3 regions of the Streptomyces sp. NPDC006551 genome follow, and region 1 is predicted to be linked to each of the others. Evidence: riboswitches for the same ligand, from Rfam matches in the RefSeq annotation. Region 1 holds a riboswitch; each other region holds the start of a gene.

Region 1 (4,459 bases):
GCGGTGCGCGAGACGCGTTCGGCACGCAGACCGGCGCCCGTCGTGCGCGTGACCGTCACCGCGTCCCCCTGGTGCGGAAGAGGATCAGGACGAACGCCGGTACGCCGATCAGTGAGGTCACCACGCCCACCGGGACCTCCTGCGGTTCGAGGACCGTACGGGCGAGCGTGTCGACCCATACGAGGAAGACCGCCCCGGCCAGGGCGGTGACCGGCAACAGTCGGCTGTGCCCCGGCCCGACCAGTGCCCGCGCGGCGTGCGGAAGCACCAGGCCGACGAAGCCGATGGCTCCCGCGGACGACACCAGTGCCGCCGTCAGCAGGGCGGTGACGCACAGCAGCACCAGCCGCGTACGGCCGACGGAGACGCCGAGGGTGGCGGCGGCGTCGTGCCCGAACGCGAAGGCGTCCAGCGTCCTCGCGTACCCGCCGCAGACCATCAGCGCCGCCACCAGTACCGCCAGGCACACCCACACATCGGTCCAGCCGACCCCGCCGAGCGAGCCGAGCAGCCAGAACAGCACTCCCCGTGTCGTCTCCGCGTCCGCCGCGGTCATCACGACGAAGGAGGTGAGCGCGGAGAAGAGCTGCATCGCGGCGACGCCCGACAGCACCACCCGGTCCGTCGTGCCGCCGAGCGCGTGGCTGAGCAGCAACACCAGTGCGAACGAGCACGCCGCACCCACGAACGCCCCGCCGGAGATCGACAGCGCCCCGCCGCCGACACCGAGCACCACGACCACGACGGCGCCGGTCGACGCGCCGGAGGAGACGCCCAGCACGAAAGGGTCGGCGAGCGGGTTGCGCAGCAGGGCCTGCATCACCGTGCCGCATACGGCGAGTCCGGCGCCGCAGACGGCGGCGAGCAGCGTGCGGGGCAGCCGCAGGTTCCACACGATGCCGTCCCGGATCGGCGAGAGGTCCGAGGCCCCACAGCCGAGTCGGGCCGCCACGACGGACCAGACGTCCGCGACACGGATGCTCGCCGGGCCGATGGTGATCGCCAGCGCGACGGAGACGACGAGCAGCGTGAGACCGGCGACCCACAGCAAGGGCCGCCCGAGCCCGCGTATCGCGGCAGGAGACGACACGGAGCCGGGGTCGGAACCCGAAACCGAAGGCGAAATGGTCGTCGTGGCCGTGGCCGTGGCCGTGGCCGTGGCCGAAGTCGAGCCCGTGTCGGCGTCCCCGGTGTCGGAGGCCGGGGCCGCGGCCGGCCCGCTCCCGGTCACTTCGCGAGGCCGTACGCACGCAGCGCCGCCGCCACCTTCTCCACGCCCTCGACGGTACGGATGGTGGGGTTCATCGCCTGGCCACTGAGCAGGACGTAGCGCTTTCGCTTCACCGCCGTCATGTTCCTGGTGACCGGATGGGACTCCAGGAACTCGATCTTCTTCGCGGCGGACTCGGCCGTCTGCGACTTGCGCGTCAGGTCGCCGATCACCAGGACGTCGGGATCGCGGTCGGCGACGGTCTCCCAGTTGATCTGCGGCCACTCCTCGCGCGTGTCGTCGAAGACGTTCTTCGCCCCGAGCGTACGGGTGATGATGCCGGGCGCCCCGCAACAGCCCGCCATGTAGGGGGACTCGGAGTTGGCGAACCAGTAGAGGAGACTGACGTCCCGGAAGTCGTGCGCGGAAGTCGCCTTCGCCACGCGGGACTTCAGATCGGCGACGAGTCGCTCGCCCCGGTCCGGCACGCCGAAGATCCTGGCCAGGTCGCGTACCTCGCCGTAGACCGTGTCCATCGTCAGCGGTTCGGTGCGTACGCCGTCGCCGTCACCGCTGTTGTCCTTGCCGGCGCAGTCGGTGGGGGAGAGGTAGGTGGGGACGCCGAGCTTCGCGAACTGCTCGCGTGGGGCCACACCGCCCTTGCCGAGGGTGAAGGTGAAGGAGGCGGCGGCGAAGTCGGGCTCGGCGTCCAGGACCCTCTCGAAGGAGGGGTAGCGGTCGGCCAGCCGCTCCACCTTCGCGTTCTCCTCCTCCAGGCCCTTCAGCACCGGGTCCGTCCAGGTGGCGGTCCCCGCCATCCGGTCGGCGAGACCGAGGGAGAGCAGGATCTCGGCCGCGCCCTGGTCGAGCGCGACGGCCCGCCGCGGCGGACGATCGACCCGGACCCGCTGACCGCAGTTGTCCAGGGTGACGGGATGGCCGGCGGCGGCGCCGTCCTTCGCCGACCCCTGAGCGGTGGAGGCGGCGGGCCCGCCGCCACAGCCGGTCAACATCAGGGCGCCGGCCAGGAACAGCGCGGCAGGGCGGACGGGGTGTGCGAGTGGCACGGGAACTTCCTCTGCGGCCAGGGCTCATACGCGGAGCCTGTCGTACGGTGCTCCCTCCGACGACCCACGCCGCGGAGGGCGCCAGCAGGTCTTCGGACTCGGGGTCAGCCGGACGAAGCGCCTTCCCGGGCCTGTTTCACGCCGCCCAGTGGCCGTTGCTCCGCCCGTCGCCCTCACCGCTGCGCGTCAGCTCCGGATTCCCACCGGATTCCCTGACCCGTGCACACACGAATGCGTACTCAGGTGCGACTGGCGTCGGCAAGCTATCACGGGCGCTCGGACCGTCCCGTACCCGGACGCGCCGACCGTGCCCCACGTCACGGCCCGCGAGCCCCGCGGACGAGCGCCGGCGTGGTCCCGCCGACGTCCGCCCCGCGCCGCTCTTTCCTCACCGTTCTCCTGGCGAACGGTGCCCGAGATCAAGGCTCGTTGATCTGCCATGGCGCTTTCGAGGCCCGTCGGACATGCCCTAGTCGAGGGTGTCCGGGTCCGGGCCCGTGCGCAGGCCGCGGTCCAGGGTGGCGATCGCCGTCATCTCGTCGGGCGTGAGTGTGAAGTCGAAGACGTCGATGTTCTCGCGGATGCGGGCCGGGGTGACGGACTTCGGTATGACGATGTTCCCGAGCTGGAGGTGCCATCGCAGCACCACCTGGGCCGGGGACTTGCCGTGGCGCGCGGCGATCTCACGCAGCACGGCGTCGTCCAGGACGGCACCCTGGGCGAGCGGGCTCCAGGCCTCGGTGGCGATGCCGTGTTCGGCGTGGAGGCCGCGCAGTTCGCGCTGCTGGAGGCCGGGGTGGAGCTCGACCTGGTTGACGGCCGGGACGAGCGTGGAGCCTTCCAGGAGCCGGTCGAGGTGCGCGGGCAGGAAGTTGGAGACTCCGGCGGCCCGGACACGGCCGTCGGCGGCCAGCTTCTCGAGGGCCCGCCACGTCTCCTGGAACAGGCCGCGGCCGGGGGCGGGCCAGTGGATCAGGTACAGGTCGACGTGGTCGAGGCCGAGCTTGGCGAGACTGTCGTCGAATGCCTTCAGCGTGGCGTCGTACCCCTGGTCGGCGTTCCACACCTTGGTGGTGACGAAGAGGTCCTCGCGGGCGATGCCGGAGGTGGCCAGCGCGCGGCCGACGCCGGTCTCGTTGCCGTAGATCGCGGCGGTGTCGATGGAGCGGTAGCCGGCCTCCAGGGCGGCGGTGACGGCGGCGGTGGTCTCGTCGTCGGGGACCTGGAAGACGCCGAAGCCGAGCTGCGGGATCTCCACGCCGTTGTTGAGCGTGACGGTGGGGACAGAGGTCATGACGTGCCGGATCTTTCCTGGGAGGGGGAGGGGTGTCGGCTTCGGAGCGCGGCTGGTGCCGTGCCGCGGATCGGTGACGGCCGTGTACCGGAGCGCTGTACCGGAGAAACGGCGCCACCCCAGGCGGCGGCGCGATCGACGCACTCGTAAGCCGGGAGTTCTGGCGTCGACGATAATTGCGTACGCGGGTTACATGCAAGCGGGCATACGTGCGTACGCGCTTAAGCGTTGTGCGCATGTGTCGGTCGCGGCCCGAGGGGCGAGAGAAAGCCCGCGCTTGCAACTAACGCGCGTGTGCAAGTATTGTGGACGCAAGCAAAGCGCCTCTGCAAATTTTTTGGAAGGTACTCCTCATGCCGCTCGCGCTTCTCGCCCTCGCGATGGGGGCCTTCGGAATCGGCACGACAGAATTCGTGATCATGGGCTTGCTGCCCGACGTCGCGGCCGATTTCGGTGTCTCCATCCCCACCGCCGGCTTCCTCGTCACCGGCTACGCCCTCGGTGTCGTCGTGGGCGCACCGCTGCTGACCGTGCTCGGCACCAAGGTGACCCGCAAGCGGATGCTGATGGTCCTCATGGGGTTGTTCGTGCTCGGCAACGCCCTGTCCGCCGTCGCCCCCAGCTTCGGCCTCATGGTGGCCGGCCGGATCGTCGCCTCGCTCGCCCACGGTGCCTTCTTCGGGATCGGCTCGGTCGTGGCGGCCGAGCTGGTCGCACCGGAGAAGAAGGCCGGCGCCATCGCCATGATGTTCACGGGCCTCACCGTCGCCAATGTCGTCGGCGTCCCCGGCGGCACCCTCATCGGCCACGCCATCGGCTGGCGCACCACGTTCGTCATCGTCGCCGCACTCGGCGTCGTGGGTCTCCTCGGTATCGCCCGGCTCGTCC
Region 2 (4,459 bases), on a different contig from region 1:
ATCGCAGCTGAACCGACAGCCCGCCACGACCGGTACCTCGGGCAGCAGGTCCGCGAGAGCGCGGACGGCCGTGCTCTTGGCGGTGCCCTTCTCGCCGCGTACGAGGACACCGCCCACCGCCGGGCTGACGGCGTTCAACAGCAACGCCAGCCGCAGGTCGTCCATGCCGACGACGGCGGTGAACGGATACCGGGTGCTCATCGGGCAGTCACTCCTTCAAGGTCAGGTCGCTGACGGTCGCCGGGCGCGCTCACGGCGCGCCCGGCGGGATGAACGGCAGCCCGGGCAGCGGGCCGTTCTCGATCAGGCGCAGCAGCGCGTCCGTGTCCGCGTGTTCCTCGATCAGATCGCCGAGGCGGTCCAGCTGCTCCTCGCGCAGGGTGCCGAAGCTCGTGTCCGGCGCGGGTACGAAACGCCGCCCGGCCGCCGCCGCGACCTCGCGCAGGAACGCGCGGCGGAAGCCGTCGCTCTCCAGCGAGCCGTGCCAGTGCGTGCCCCAGACCGAGCCGACCCGGCAGCCGTCCAGGAACGGCTCTCCGCCCAGGACCTCGGCGACGCCGTGGTGGATCTCGTACCCCTCCACCCGCTCGCCGAGGGCCTCGCCGACCGGCCGGGCCAGGGTCTTCTCGGGCGCGAACCGGACTCGTACGGGCAGCAGCCCGAGCCCGTCCACGGCACCCGCCTTCGACTCGACCTCGTCCTCGATGTGTGCGCCGAGGGCCTGGAAGCCGCCGCAGATGCCGAGCACCGGCCGGCCCTCCGCCGCCCGCCTCGCCAGCGCGTCGGCCAGGCCCCGCTCCCGCAGCCACGCCAGCGCCCTGACCGTCCCGCGCGTCCCCGGCACCACCACCAGGTCCGCGTCGACCAGCTCCTCCGCGCGGTCCACGAACCGCACCACCACGCCCGGTTCGGCCGCCAGCGCGTCCACGTCCGTGAAGTTCGACATCAGCGGTACGGCACACACGGCCACCCGCAGCACGTCCGCGCCGACCGGGGGCGCCACGACCGACTCCCGGACCGCACCCCGCAGAGACACCCGAAGGCCGTCCTCCTCGTCGATGCCGAGACCGTGCGCGTACGGCAGCACACCGAACGTCCGGCGTCCGGTCAGGTCGTACAGCATGTCGAGGCCGGGCTCCAGCAGGGTCACATCGCCCCGGAACTTGTTCACGAGATAGCCCGCGATCAGCTCCTGGTCCTCGGGGGCGAGCAGCGCCGTCGTCCCGAAGAACTGGGCGAACACCCCGCCCCGGTCGATGTCGCCGACCACCAGCACGGGCAGCCGCGCGGCCCGCGCGATGCCCATGTTCACGATGTCCGTGCGCCGCAGGTTGATCTCGGCCGGACTGCCCGCCCCTTCGCAGATCACGGCGTCATAGCTGCCCCGCAGCTCCTCCAGACAGGCGAGGACCGGCTCGAAGAGCTCCTTCTGCCGGCCTCCGTGCAGCCTCTTCCCGGGGGCCACTGCGCCTGACTGCGGCTGCGCCGCGGGCCCAGACCCCCCGAAGAACCCGCGGGCGCTCAGCTCACCCACCGGCTTGCCCATCAGCACGACCTGGCTGGAGCGGTCGCTGCCCGGTTTGAGCAGCACCGGGTTCATCAGCGCCGTCGGCTCCACCCGCGCGGCCTGCGCCTGCATCGCCTGCGCCCGGCCGATCTCCGCGCCCTCCCTGGTCACGAAGGAGTTCAGGGACATGTTCTGGCCCTTGAACGGCGCCACCTTCACGCCCTTGCGGACCAGCCAGCGGCAGATCCCCGCCGTGACGACGCTCTTGCCCGCGTCGGACGTGGTCCCTGCGACCAGCAGCCCGCCTCCCCGCCGTCCGCTCCTCATGCGCTCCTCCGCTTCATGGCGCCCACCACGATCCTTCCGGCCACACAGGCCGCCAGCGTCAGTCCGGTCACCCGGCGCGACAGCCGTACCGCCCGCTCGATGTCCGCCACTTCCACGTCCCGGCCCGCGCCGTTGAGCACCGGCCGGTGCTCGACCCGTCCGCCGTACGAGAGGGTCCCCCCGAGCCGTACGCCGAGCGCTCCCGCGAACGAGGCCTCGACCGGGCCGGCGTTGGGGCTCGGGTGCTTGGCCGCGTCGGCCCGCCACGCCCGCAGAGCCCCCCGGGGATCGCCGCCCGCTACGGTCGCGAGCGCGGCCGTCAGCCGCGCCCCCGGCCAGCCGGCCACGTCGTCGAGGCGGGCCGAGGCCCAGCCGAAGCGGCGGTACTGCGGGGACTTGTGGCCGACCATCGCGTCCAGGGTGTTCACGGCCCGGAAGCCGACGAGGCCCGGGATCCCGGCGACCGCACCCCAGACCAGGGCGCCGACGACCGCGTCGGAGGTGTTCTCGGCGACGGACTCCACGACCGCGCGGGCCATCGCCGGGCCGTCCAGGGCCTGCGGGTCGCGGCCGCACAGACGCGGCAGCCGCTCGCGGGCCACGTCCAGGTCGCCGGCTGCCAGCGCTCCGCCGATGGCACGGGCCTCCCGGCCCAGCGTCGTACCGCCGACGACGGCCCACACGGAGGCGGCGGTCAGGGCGGCGGAGGCGACGGGCCGGTCCCGTACGGCGCGTGCGGCCAGCGCCGCGGCTCCGGCGGCGCCACCCGCGCAGACGGCGGTGTGCAGCGCGCCCCAGCCGCGGTGGTCGCGCAGGAGGAGCCGTTCGACGGCGCCGGCGGCCCGTCCGAATCCGGCGACCGGATGGCCGCGGCGCGGGTCGCCGATCAGCAGGTCCGCGAGCAGGCCGGAGGCGGCTCCGTACGCGAAGACGCCCGTGGACGCGAATACACCGGTGGCAGCTCTGCGGCCAGGCATGGCGCTATGTCCTCACTCAGGGTCCGCGCCCTGGCTCGACGTGACCGGCGGTGAGAGTTCCTGGCTCCCGGGGATCAGCTCCCCGGTCACAGTGGCGGGACCGCGCCGGATTCGCACCGGACTTCCTCTTCTGCCGCCGTAATGGCCCCGGAAGTCCACCACGCAGCGCGAACACCCGTCAACTCACCCTTGACCTGCGGCGGGAGAGTGTGCGAAGCCCCACAACACGACGGCTGGGCGCGCCGCACCTTCCGGTGCCACACGCCCAGCCGTTGTTTCGCCGATCGGTCAGACGACGATCAGATAGATGCCGAACGCGACGGCCGCCGCGCAGAGCGCGAAGCAGGCGTACGCGCCGGTGCGCGCCAGGGTGGCGGAGCCCCCCTGGGTGGCGGCCTGCTCCTGCTTGGAGAGGCCGACGATGCCGAGGGTGAACAGGCCCACGAGGGCGACGGTCGCCACGAGGCTGACTCCGAAGACGGAGCCGAGAGCTGCCCAGTCGATCTTCATGCTGATGTCCCTTGTTCCTTACACCGTGGCCGTGGCGGTCGGGGCGGCCGGATCGGCGGGGGCCGGCGACGGGATCGTCGCCTTCAGGTCGTCGGTGAGGGTCCCGGCCGGGGGCGGGGTGACGGCCGCGATGGCGGTGGTCACGACGCCGGGGGCCTCGTCCTCGGTCTCGTTGACGTTGGTGTGGTCGACGACCTGGCGGCGGGAGATGAACCAGATCGCGGTGCAGGAGGCGATCAGGAAGGCGGCGACGGCCATGACGCCCCAGTCGCCCTGCCGGGTGACGTACTCCGAGAGCGCGGCGACCAGGCCGGCGGCGGGGAGGGTCAGGCCCCAGGCGACGAACATCCGGGTGGCGGTGGACCAGCGGACCACCCCGCCCTTGCGGCCCAGGCCCGCGCCCATGACGGCGCCGGAGCAGGAGTGCGTGGTCGACAGGGAGAAGCCGAGGTTGGAGGAGGCCAGGATGACGGCCGCGGCGCTGGTCTGGGCGGCGAAGCCCTGCTGCGGCTGGAGGTCCGTGAGGCCCTTGCCCATGGTCCGGATGATGCGCCAGCCGCCCAGGTAGGTGCCGAGCGCGATCGCCGTACCGGCGGAGACGATCACCCAGACCGGCGGGTTGGAGCCCGGGGCCAGGATGCCGCCGGCGACCAGGGCCAGGGTGATGATGCCCATGGTCTTCTGGGCGTCGTTGGTGCCGTGGGCGAGCGACACGAGGCCGGCGGAGGTGATCTGGCCGGCGCGGTAGCCCTTGTCGGTGGTCTTCCGGTCGGCGTTCCTGCCGAGCCGGTACGTCAGCCGGGAGGCGAGCATCGCCGCGAGGCCCGCGACCAGCGGCGCGGCGACGGCCGGGATGAGGACCTTGGTGACGACCACTCCGCCGTTGACGCCGCCGAGGCCGACCGAGGCGATCGTCGCGCCGATGAGGCCACCCATGAGGGCGTGGGACGAGCTGGACGGCAGACCGACCAGCCAGGTCAGAAGGTTCCAGAGGATCGCGCCGACGAGCGCGGCGAAGATGACTTCGGGCTGGATGCCTTCTTCGTTCACGAGACCGCTGGAGATCGTCTTGGCGACCTCCACGGAGAGGAACGCGCCGATCAGGTTCAGCACGGCGGACATGGCCACCGCCGTCTTG
Region 3 (4,459 bases), on a different contig from region 1:
GCCTGCCGGATCTTGGCCAGGGAGTCGAGCAGCAGAAAGCTGATCCTGTACATCACGAGGGCGACGTCCACGACCGGCGCCGGCACCCCCGCCCGTACGAGCCGGGGCAACACGTCCGAGACGGGCGTGGTGAACGCGAACAGCAGCACCCCCAGCGACGCGGCCGACGTGCGCAACAGCAGCTCACCGGCGTGCAGCGGACCTTCCGGCGCCAGGGCGACGAAGCCGCGCGCTCCTCCCACCTCGAACAGCAGCGGCACCGCGCCCGTCACACAGAAACCCAGCGGGATCCGGAACGCCCGCCACAGCTGACGACCGGGCACTCCGGCGGGACCGAGGAGCACCGCGAGGGTGACCGCCGCGACCAGGACGGCGCCCGGCCACGGCGGCAGACAGACCGCGCACAGCGTCAGGCCGAAGCCCAGCGCGGCCTTCTCGCACGGGTGACGGCGGCGCCAGCGACTGCTGTGCGCCGCCGCGTCGATCGGCAGCATCGAGGCCTACTCGTCGCCCGGGGCCCGCGACCCCATCGCCGCCTGCGCCGCCCGCGTCTCCCGCGCCCCCTGGGAGCTCGGCGCGTCCTGCGCCGCCGGCGGAACCTTCGCCGCCGCCCGCTCCTCGCCCTGCCGACGCCCGCGCCGCAGACCGAAGTAGTACGCGAGGACACCGGCGCCGATGGCCGCCTGGAGCGCGAACAGCGCCGACTCGACCTCGCCGGACGGAGGCTCGTACAGCGGGCTGAACCACGGCTCGTAATCGGGCCGGATCTCCGTGATCGCGGCCTCCGCCTCGGCGTCGGCCCCCGCGAACGGCTCCTCCTTGTGGTCGCCGAGCCCCAGGACCAGCGGCAGCACCGCCAGCGCGGCGACGGCGAGCAGCAGCAGGGCGTTGATCTTCGTGTTCCTGCTCATCGGGCGACCGCCTCCGTGGTCTCGCTCTTCCCGGCACCGGGAAGCAGCACCCCGAGCCGGGTCAGATCCCCCTTGCTCGACTGCGCCAGCAGACGCATCACGAGCACCGTGAGCAGACCCTCGCTCACCGCGAGCGGCAGCTGCGTGACGGCGAAGATCCCGCCGAACTTCGCCAGCGCGCCGAGCATGCCGCTGGCCGGGTCCGGGAACGCCAGCGCCAGCTGCACGCTGGTGACGCAGTACGTGGACAGGTCGGCGACGAACGCGCCGAAGAACACGCTCACCATCAGCGGCACGTCGAACCGGCGCAGCAGCCGGTACGCCCCGTACCCGGCCCACGGCCCGACGACAGCCATCGAGAAGACGTTGGCGCCGAGGGTGGTGAGTCCGCCGTGGGCCAGGAGCAGCGCCTGGAAGAGCAGCGTGATCGTGCCGAGGACCGCCATCACGGGCGGCCGGAACAGGATCGCGCCGAGGCCCGTGCCGGTGGGGTGCGAGCAACTGCCCGTCACCGACGGAATCTTGAGCGCGGACAGGACGAAGGTGAAGGCGCCGGAGGCGCCCAGCAACAGGGTGGATTCGGGATGGGCCTTGACCTCACGGGTCAGGGCCCGGACCCCGTGGACGACGAACGGCGCGGACGCGACGCCCCAGGCGGCCGCGTGCACAGGGGGCAGATACCCCTCGGCGATATGCATGGTTGGGAGACCCTCTCCAGCACCTCGTGGATGGACAACGCACCTTGGCCGGTCTCCTGGCTGACGGTCATGCCGCCCGGACTCCGCCTTCCCACACCGCAACGGTCTCCCGCGGTGGTGCAGTGGCTCCCCTGAGGGTTCTCCCCAAGGGGGTGGAGCCGGACCTCCCGATCACAGTGGCGAGGGCCGCACCGGTACTGCACCGGTTTCCCGTACACCAAGGCCCTGCGACACTAGTGCGTTGACCAGGTACATCACAACACGGTCGCCTCCCGGTACGGCCCGTGAGGGGCGGTCGCCCCCCGCCCGCTCACCCCTTCCGGTACGTGTACGCCTCCGCGGCCGCGGCCTCCACGGCGTCCAGGTCCCCGCCCGCCGTCGCCGTGACGAGGGCGGCGATCGCGCCCTCCACTAAGGGCGCGTCCACGAGCCGCGCCCCCTCGGGCAGCTCGTCGCCCTCGGCGAGCAGCGCCTTGACGGTCAGTACGGCGCTGCCGAGATCGACGAGAAGGGCCACCCCGCGCCCCGGTCGACCGCCTTCGCAGCCTCGGCGATCAGCTCGGAGCTGGTGCCGAGGCCGCCGTCCGGGGTGCCGCCGGCGGGCGCGATCGGTGCGGAGGGACCGCCGCCCGAGAGAGCCTGGGCGAGTTCGGCCACGGCCGCGGCGACGGCGGCGCTGTGCGAGACGAGGACGATGCCGACCTGCCCGCTCATCCGGCCACCTCCGCGAGGGCGGCGATCAGCAGCGCGGACGAGGTGGCCCCTGGGTCCTGGTGCCCGATCGACCGTTCGCCCAGATAGCTGGCGCGGCCCTTGCGGGCCTGCAGCGGTACGGTCGCGAGCGCGCCCTCCTCGGCCGCCGTCCGGGCCGCCCCGAAGGACTCGCGCAGCGCCTCCGCAGCCGGAACGAGCGCGTCCAGCATCGTCTTGTCGCCGACCTGAGCCCCGCCGAGCTGGGCGACGGCGGCGACCCCGGCGGCCAGCGCGTCGGCGAACGTCTCGCGGGTCACGGCCCCGGCGTCGCCGAGCGCCTTGCCCGTGCGGCGCAGAAGCGTCCCGTACAGCGGCCCGGAGGCGCCACCGACGGTGGAGATCAATTGCCGTCCGGCGGTGGTGAGTACGGCCCCGGGTGTGGCGGGCGGCTCCTTCTCCAGGACGTCCGTCACGGCGGCGAACCCCCGCTTCAGATTGGAGCCGTGGTCGGCGTCGCCGATCGCCGAGTCGAGCTCGGTGAGACGGTCGGCCTCACGGTCGACGGCGGCAGCGGCGACGCTCAGCCAGCGCTGGAAGAAGGCGGCATCGAGCTCGTTCGCCTCGGTCGCTTCAGTCACTTCGGCCACTCTCCTTCTCACCGGCCCCAGCGGAGGGCGGGCGTCTGCACGGGCGCGTCCCACAGACGTAGCAGCTCCTCGTCGGCCTCGCAGAGCGTGACCGAGCAGCCGGCCATGTCGAGGGAGGTCACGTAGTTCCCGACCAGGGTGCGGGCGACCGGGATCCCGCGCTCGTTCAGCACGCGCTGCACCTCGGCGTTGAACCCGTACAGTTCGAGCAGCGGGGTGGCGCCCATGCCGTTCACCAGCGCCAGGACCGGGCCGGACGGCCGCAGGTCGTCCAGTACGGCATCGACGGCGAAGTCCGCGATCTCCCGCGAGGTCATCATCCGGCGCCGCTCGCGTCCCGGCTCACCGTGGATCCCGATCCCCAACTCCAGCTCGCCCTCCGGGAGATCGAAGGTCGGGCTGCCCTTGGCGGGCGTGCTGCAGGCGCTCAGCGCGACCCCGAAGGACCGCGACCGCTCGTTCACCCGCCGAGCGATCGCCTCCACTCGCTCAAGTGGCGCGCCCTCCTCGGCGGCGGCCCCCGCGATCTTCTCCACGAACAGCGTGGCCCCCGTCCCGCGCCGCCCGGCGGTGTAGAGGCTGTCCGTCACGGCCACGTCGTCGTCGACCAGGACCTTGGCGATCTGGACGCCCTCGTCCTCGGCGAGCTCGGCCGCCATCTCGAAATTGAGCACGTCCCCGGTGTAGTTCTTGACGACGAACAGCACCCCGGCCCCACTGTCCACCGCGGCGGCTGCCCGCACCATCTGATCGGGCACGGGCGAGGTGAACACCTCCCCGGGACACGCCGCCGCGAGCATCCCCGGCCCCACGAACCCCCCGTGCAACGGCTCATGCCCGGACCCGCCCCCGGACACCAGCGCCACCTTCCCGGCGACGGGCGCGTCCCGCCGCAGCACGACACGGTTCTCGACATCCACCGTGAGCTCGGGATGCGCGGCGGCCATCCCGCGCAGCGCGTCGGCGACGACGGTCTCCGGGACGTTGATCAGCATTCTCATCGGTACCTCCTGGTAGGGCTGACAGGTAGGCGCCCGACCTGTGTCACCAGGTCAGGTTCGGGGTCGGCGCTTGTCGGTCGTGGCGGTCCGTGTGTCGGCAGTATCGACCTTGCGGCAGCGAAGGTCACGTTGCCGACTGCTCGAACTCCTTCGATCCCCAAGTGGCTTGACGAAGGAGAGGGTTGACAGGTGCATGATGTATAGGGGTGCGGGGGCATAACGTCGGAAGGCACCGGAGGATCGGCCATCCGACCACCCCGGTCGACCAGGTACCAGCGCCGCTCTTCCCGCACTCTCGGTCCCGCCGGGTTCCGAGTCCCCCACGAGTGAAGGAGCAGCAATGCCGCTCTGTACATGGCTGAAGGCGGGCACCTTAGCCGCGACGGTCGTCCTGGCAACGGCGACGGGGGCGAACGCCACGCCCGCGTCGGAGCCGTCGGCGGTGAGCGCGTCGGCGGTGGTGACACTTCGTTACGACGACAGCCGGGCCGGCGGTTGGGAGTCCGCGA

The links. Region 1 has a riboswitch for cobalamin ahead of ABZY12_RS21335 (ABC transporter substrate-binding protein). Riboswitches for the same ligand answer to the same signal wherever they lie in the genome.
Region 2: another riboswitch for cobalamin. It lies ahead of ABZY12_RS14880 (cobalamin biosynthesis protein); the one in region 1 lies ahead of ABZY12_RS21335 (ABC transporter substrate-binding protein).
Region 3: another riboswitch for cobalamin. It lies ahead of ABZY12_RS20435 (energy-coupling factor ABC transporter permease); the one in region 1 lies ahead of ABZY12_RS21335 (ABC transporter substrate-binding protein).

Annotation. Positions count from the first base shown of each region.
Region 1 is NZ_JBEXOT010000024.1:24,549-29,007, reverse strand. It holds gene ABZY12_RS21345 (ABC transporter ATP-binding protein) at 1-59, opposite strand, end outside; gene ABZY12_RS21340 (iron chelate uptake ABC transporter family permease subunit) at 56-1,090, opposite strand; gene ABZY12_RS21335 (ABC transporter substrate-binding protein) at 1,228-2,277, opposite strand; cobalamin riboswitch at 2,343-2,546, opposite strand; gene ABZY12_RS21330 (aldo/keto reductase) at 2,747-3,571, opposite strand; gene ABZY12_RS21325 (MFS transporter) at 3,925-4,459, shown strand, end outside.
Region 2 is NZ_JBEXOT010000012.1:103,254-107,712, forward strand. It holds gene ABZY12_RS14870 (putative cobaltochelatase) at 1-201, opposite strand, end outside; gene ABZY12_RS14875 (cobyric acid synthase) at 251-1,834, opposite strand; gene ABZY12_RS14880 (cobalamin biosynthesis protein) at 1,831-2,811, opposite strand; cobalamin riboswitch at 2,845-2,987, opposite strand; gene ABZY12_RS14885 (hypothetical protein) at 3,100-3,321, opposite strand; gene ABZY12_RS14890 (inorganic phosphate transporter) at 3,340-4,459, opposite strand, start outside.
Region 3 is NZ_JBEXOT010000022.1:39,186-43,644, forward strand. It holds gene cbiQ (cobalt ECF transporter T component CbiQ) at 1-494, opposite strand, end outside; gene ABZY12_RS20430 (energy-coupling factor ABC transporter substrate-binding protein) at 501-911, opposite strand; gene ABZY12_RS20435 (energy-coupling factor ABC transporter permease) at 908-1,609, opposite strand; cobalamin riboswitch at 1,638-1,874, opposite strand; partial or broken gene ABZY12_RS20440 (PTS fructose transporter subunit IIA) at 1,920-2,323, opposite strand; gene dhaL (dihydroxyacetone kinase subunit DhaL) at 2,320-2,949, opposite strand; gene dhaK (dihydroxyacetone kinase subunit DhaK) at 2,958-3,950, opposite strand; gene ABZY12_RS20455 (snapalysin family zinc-dependent metalloprotease) at 4,291-4,459, shown strand, end outside.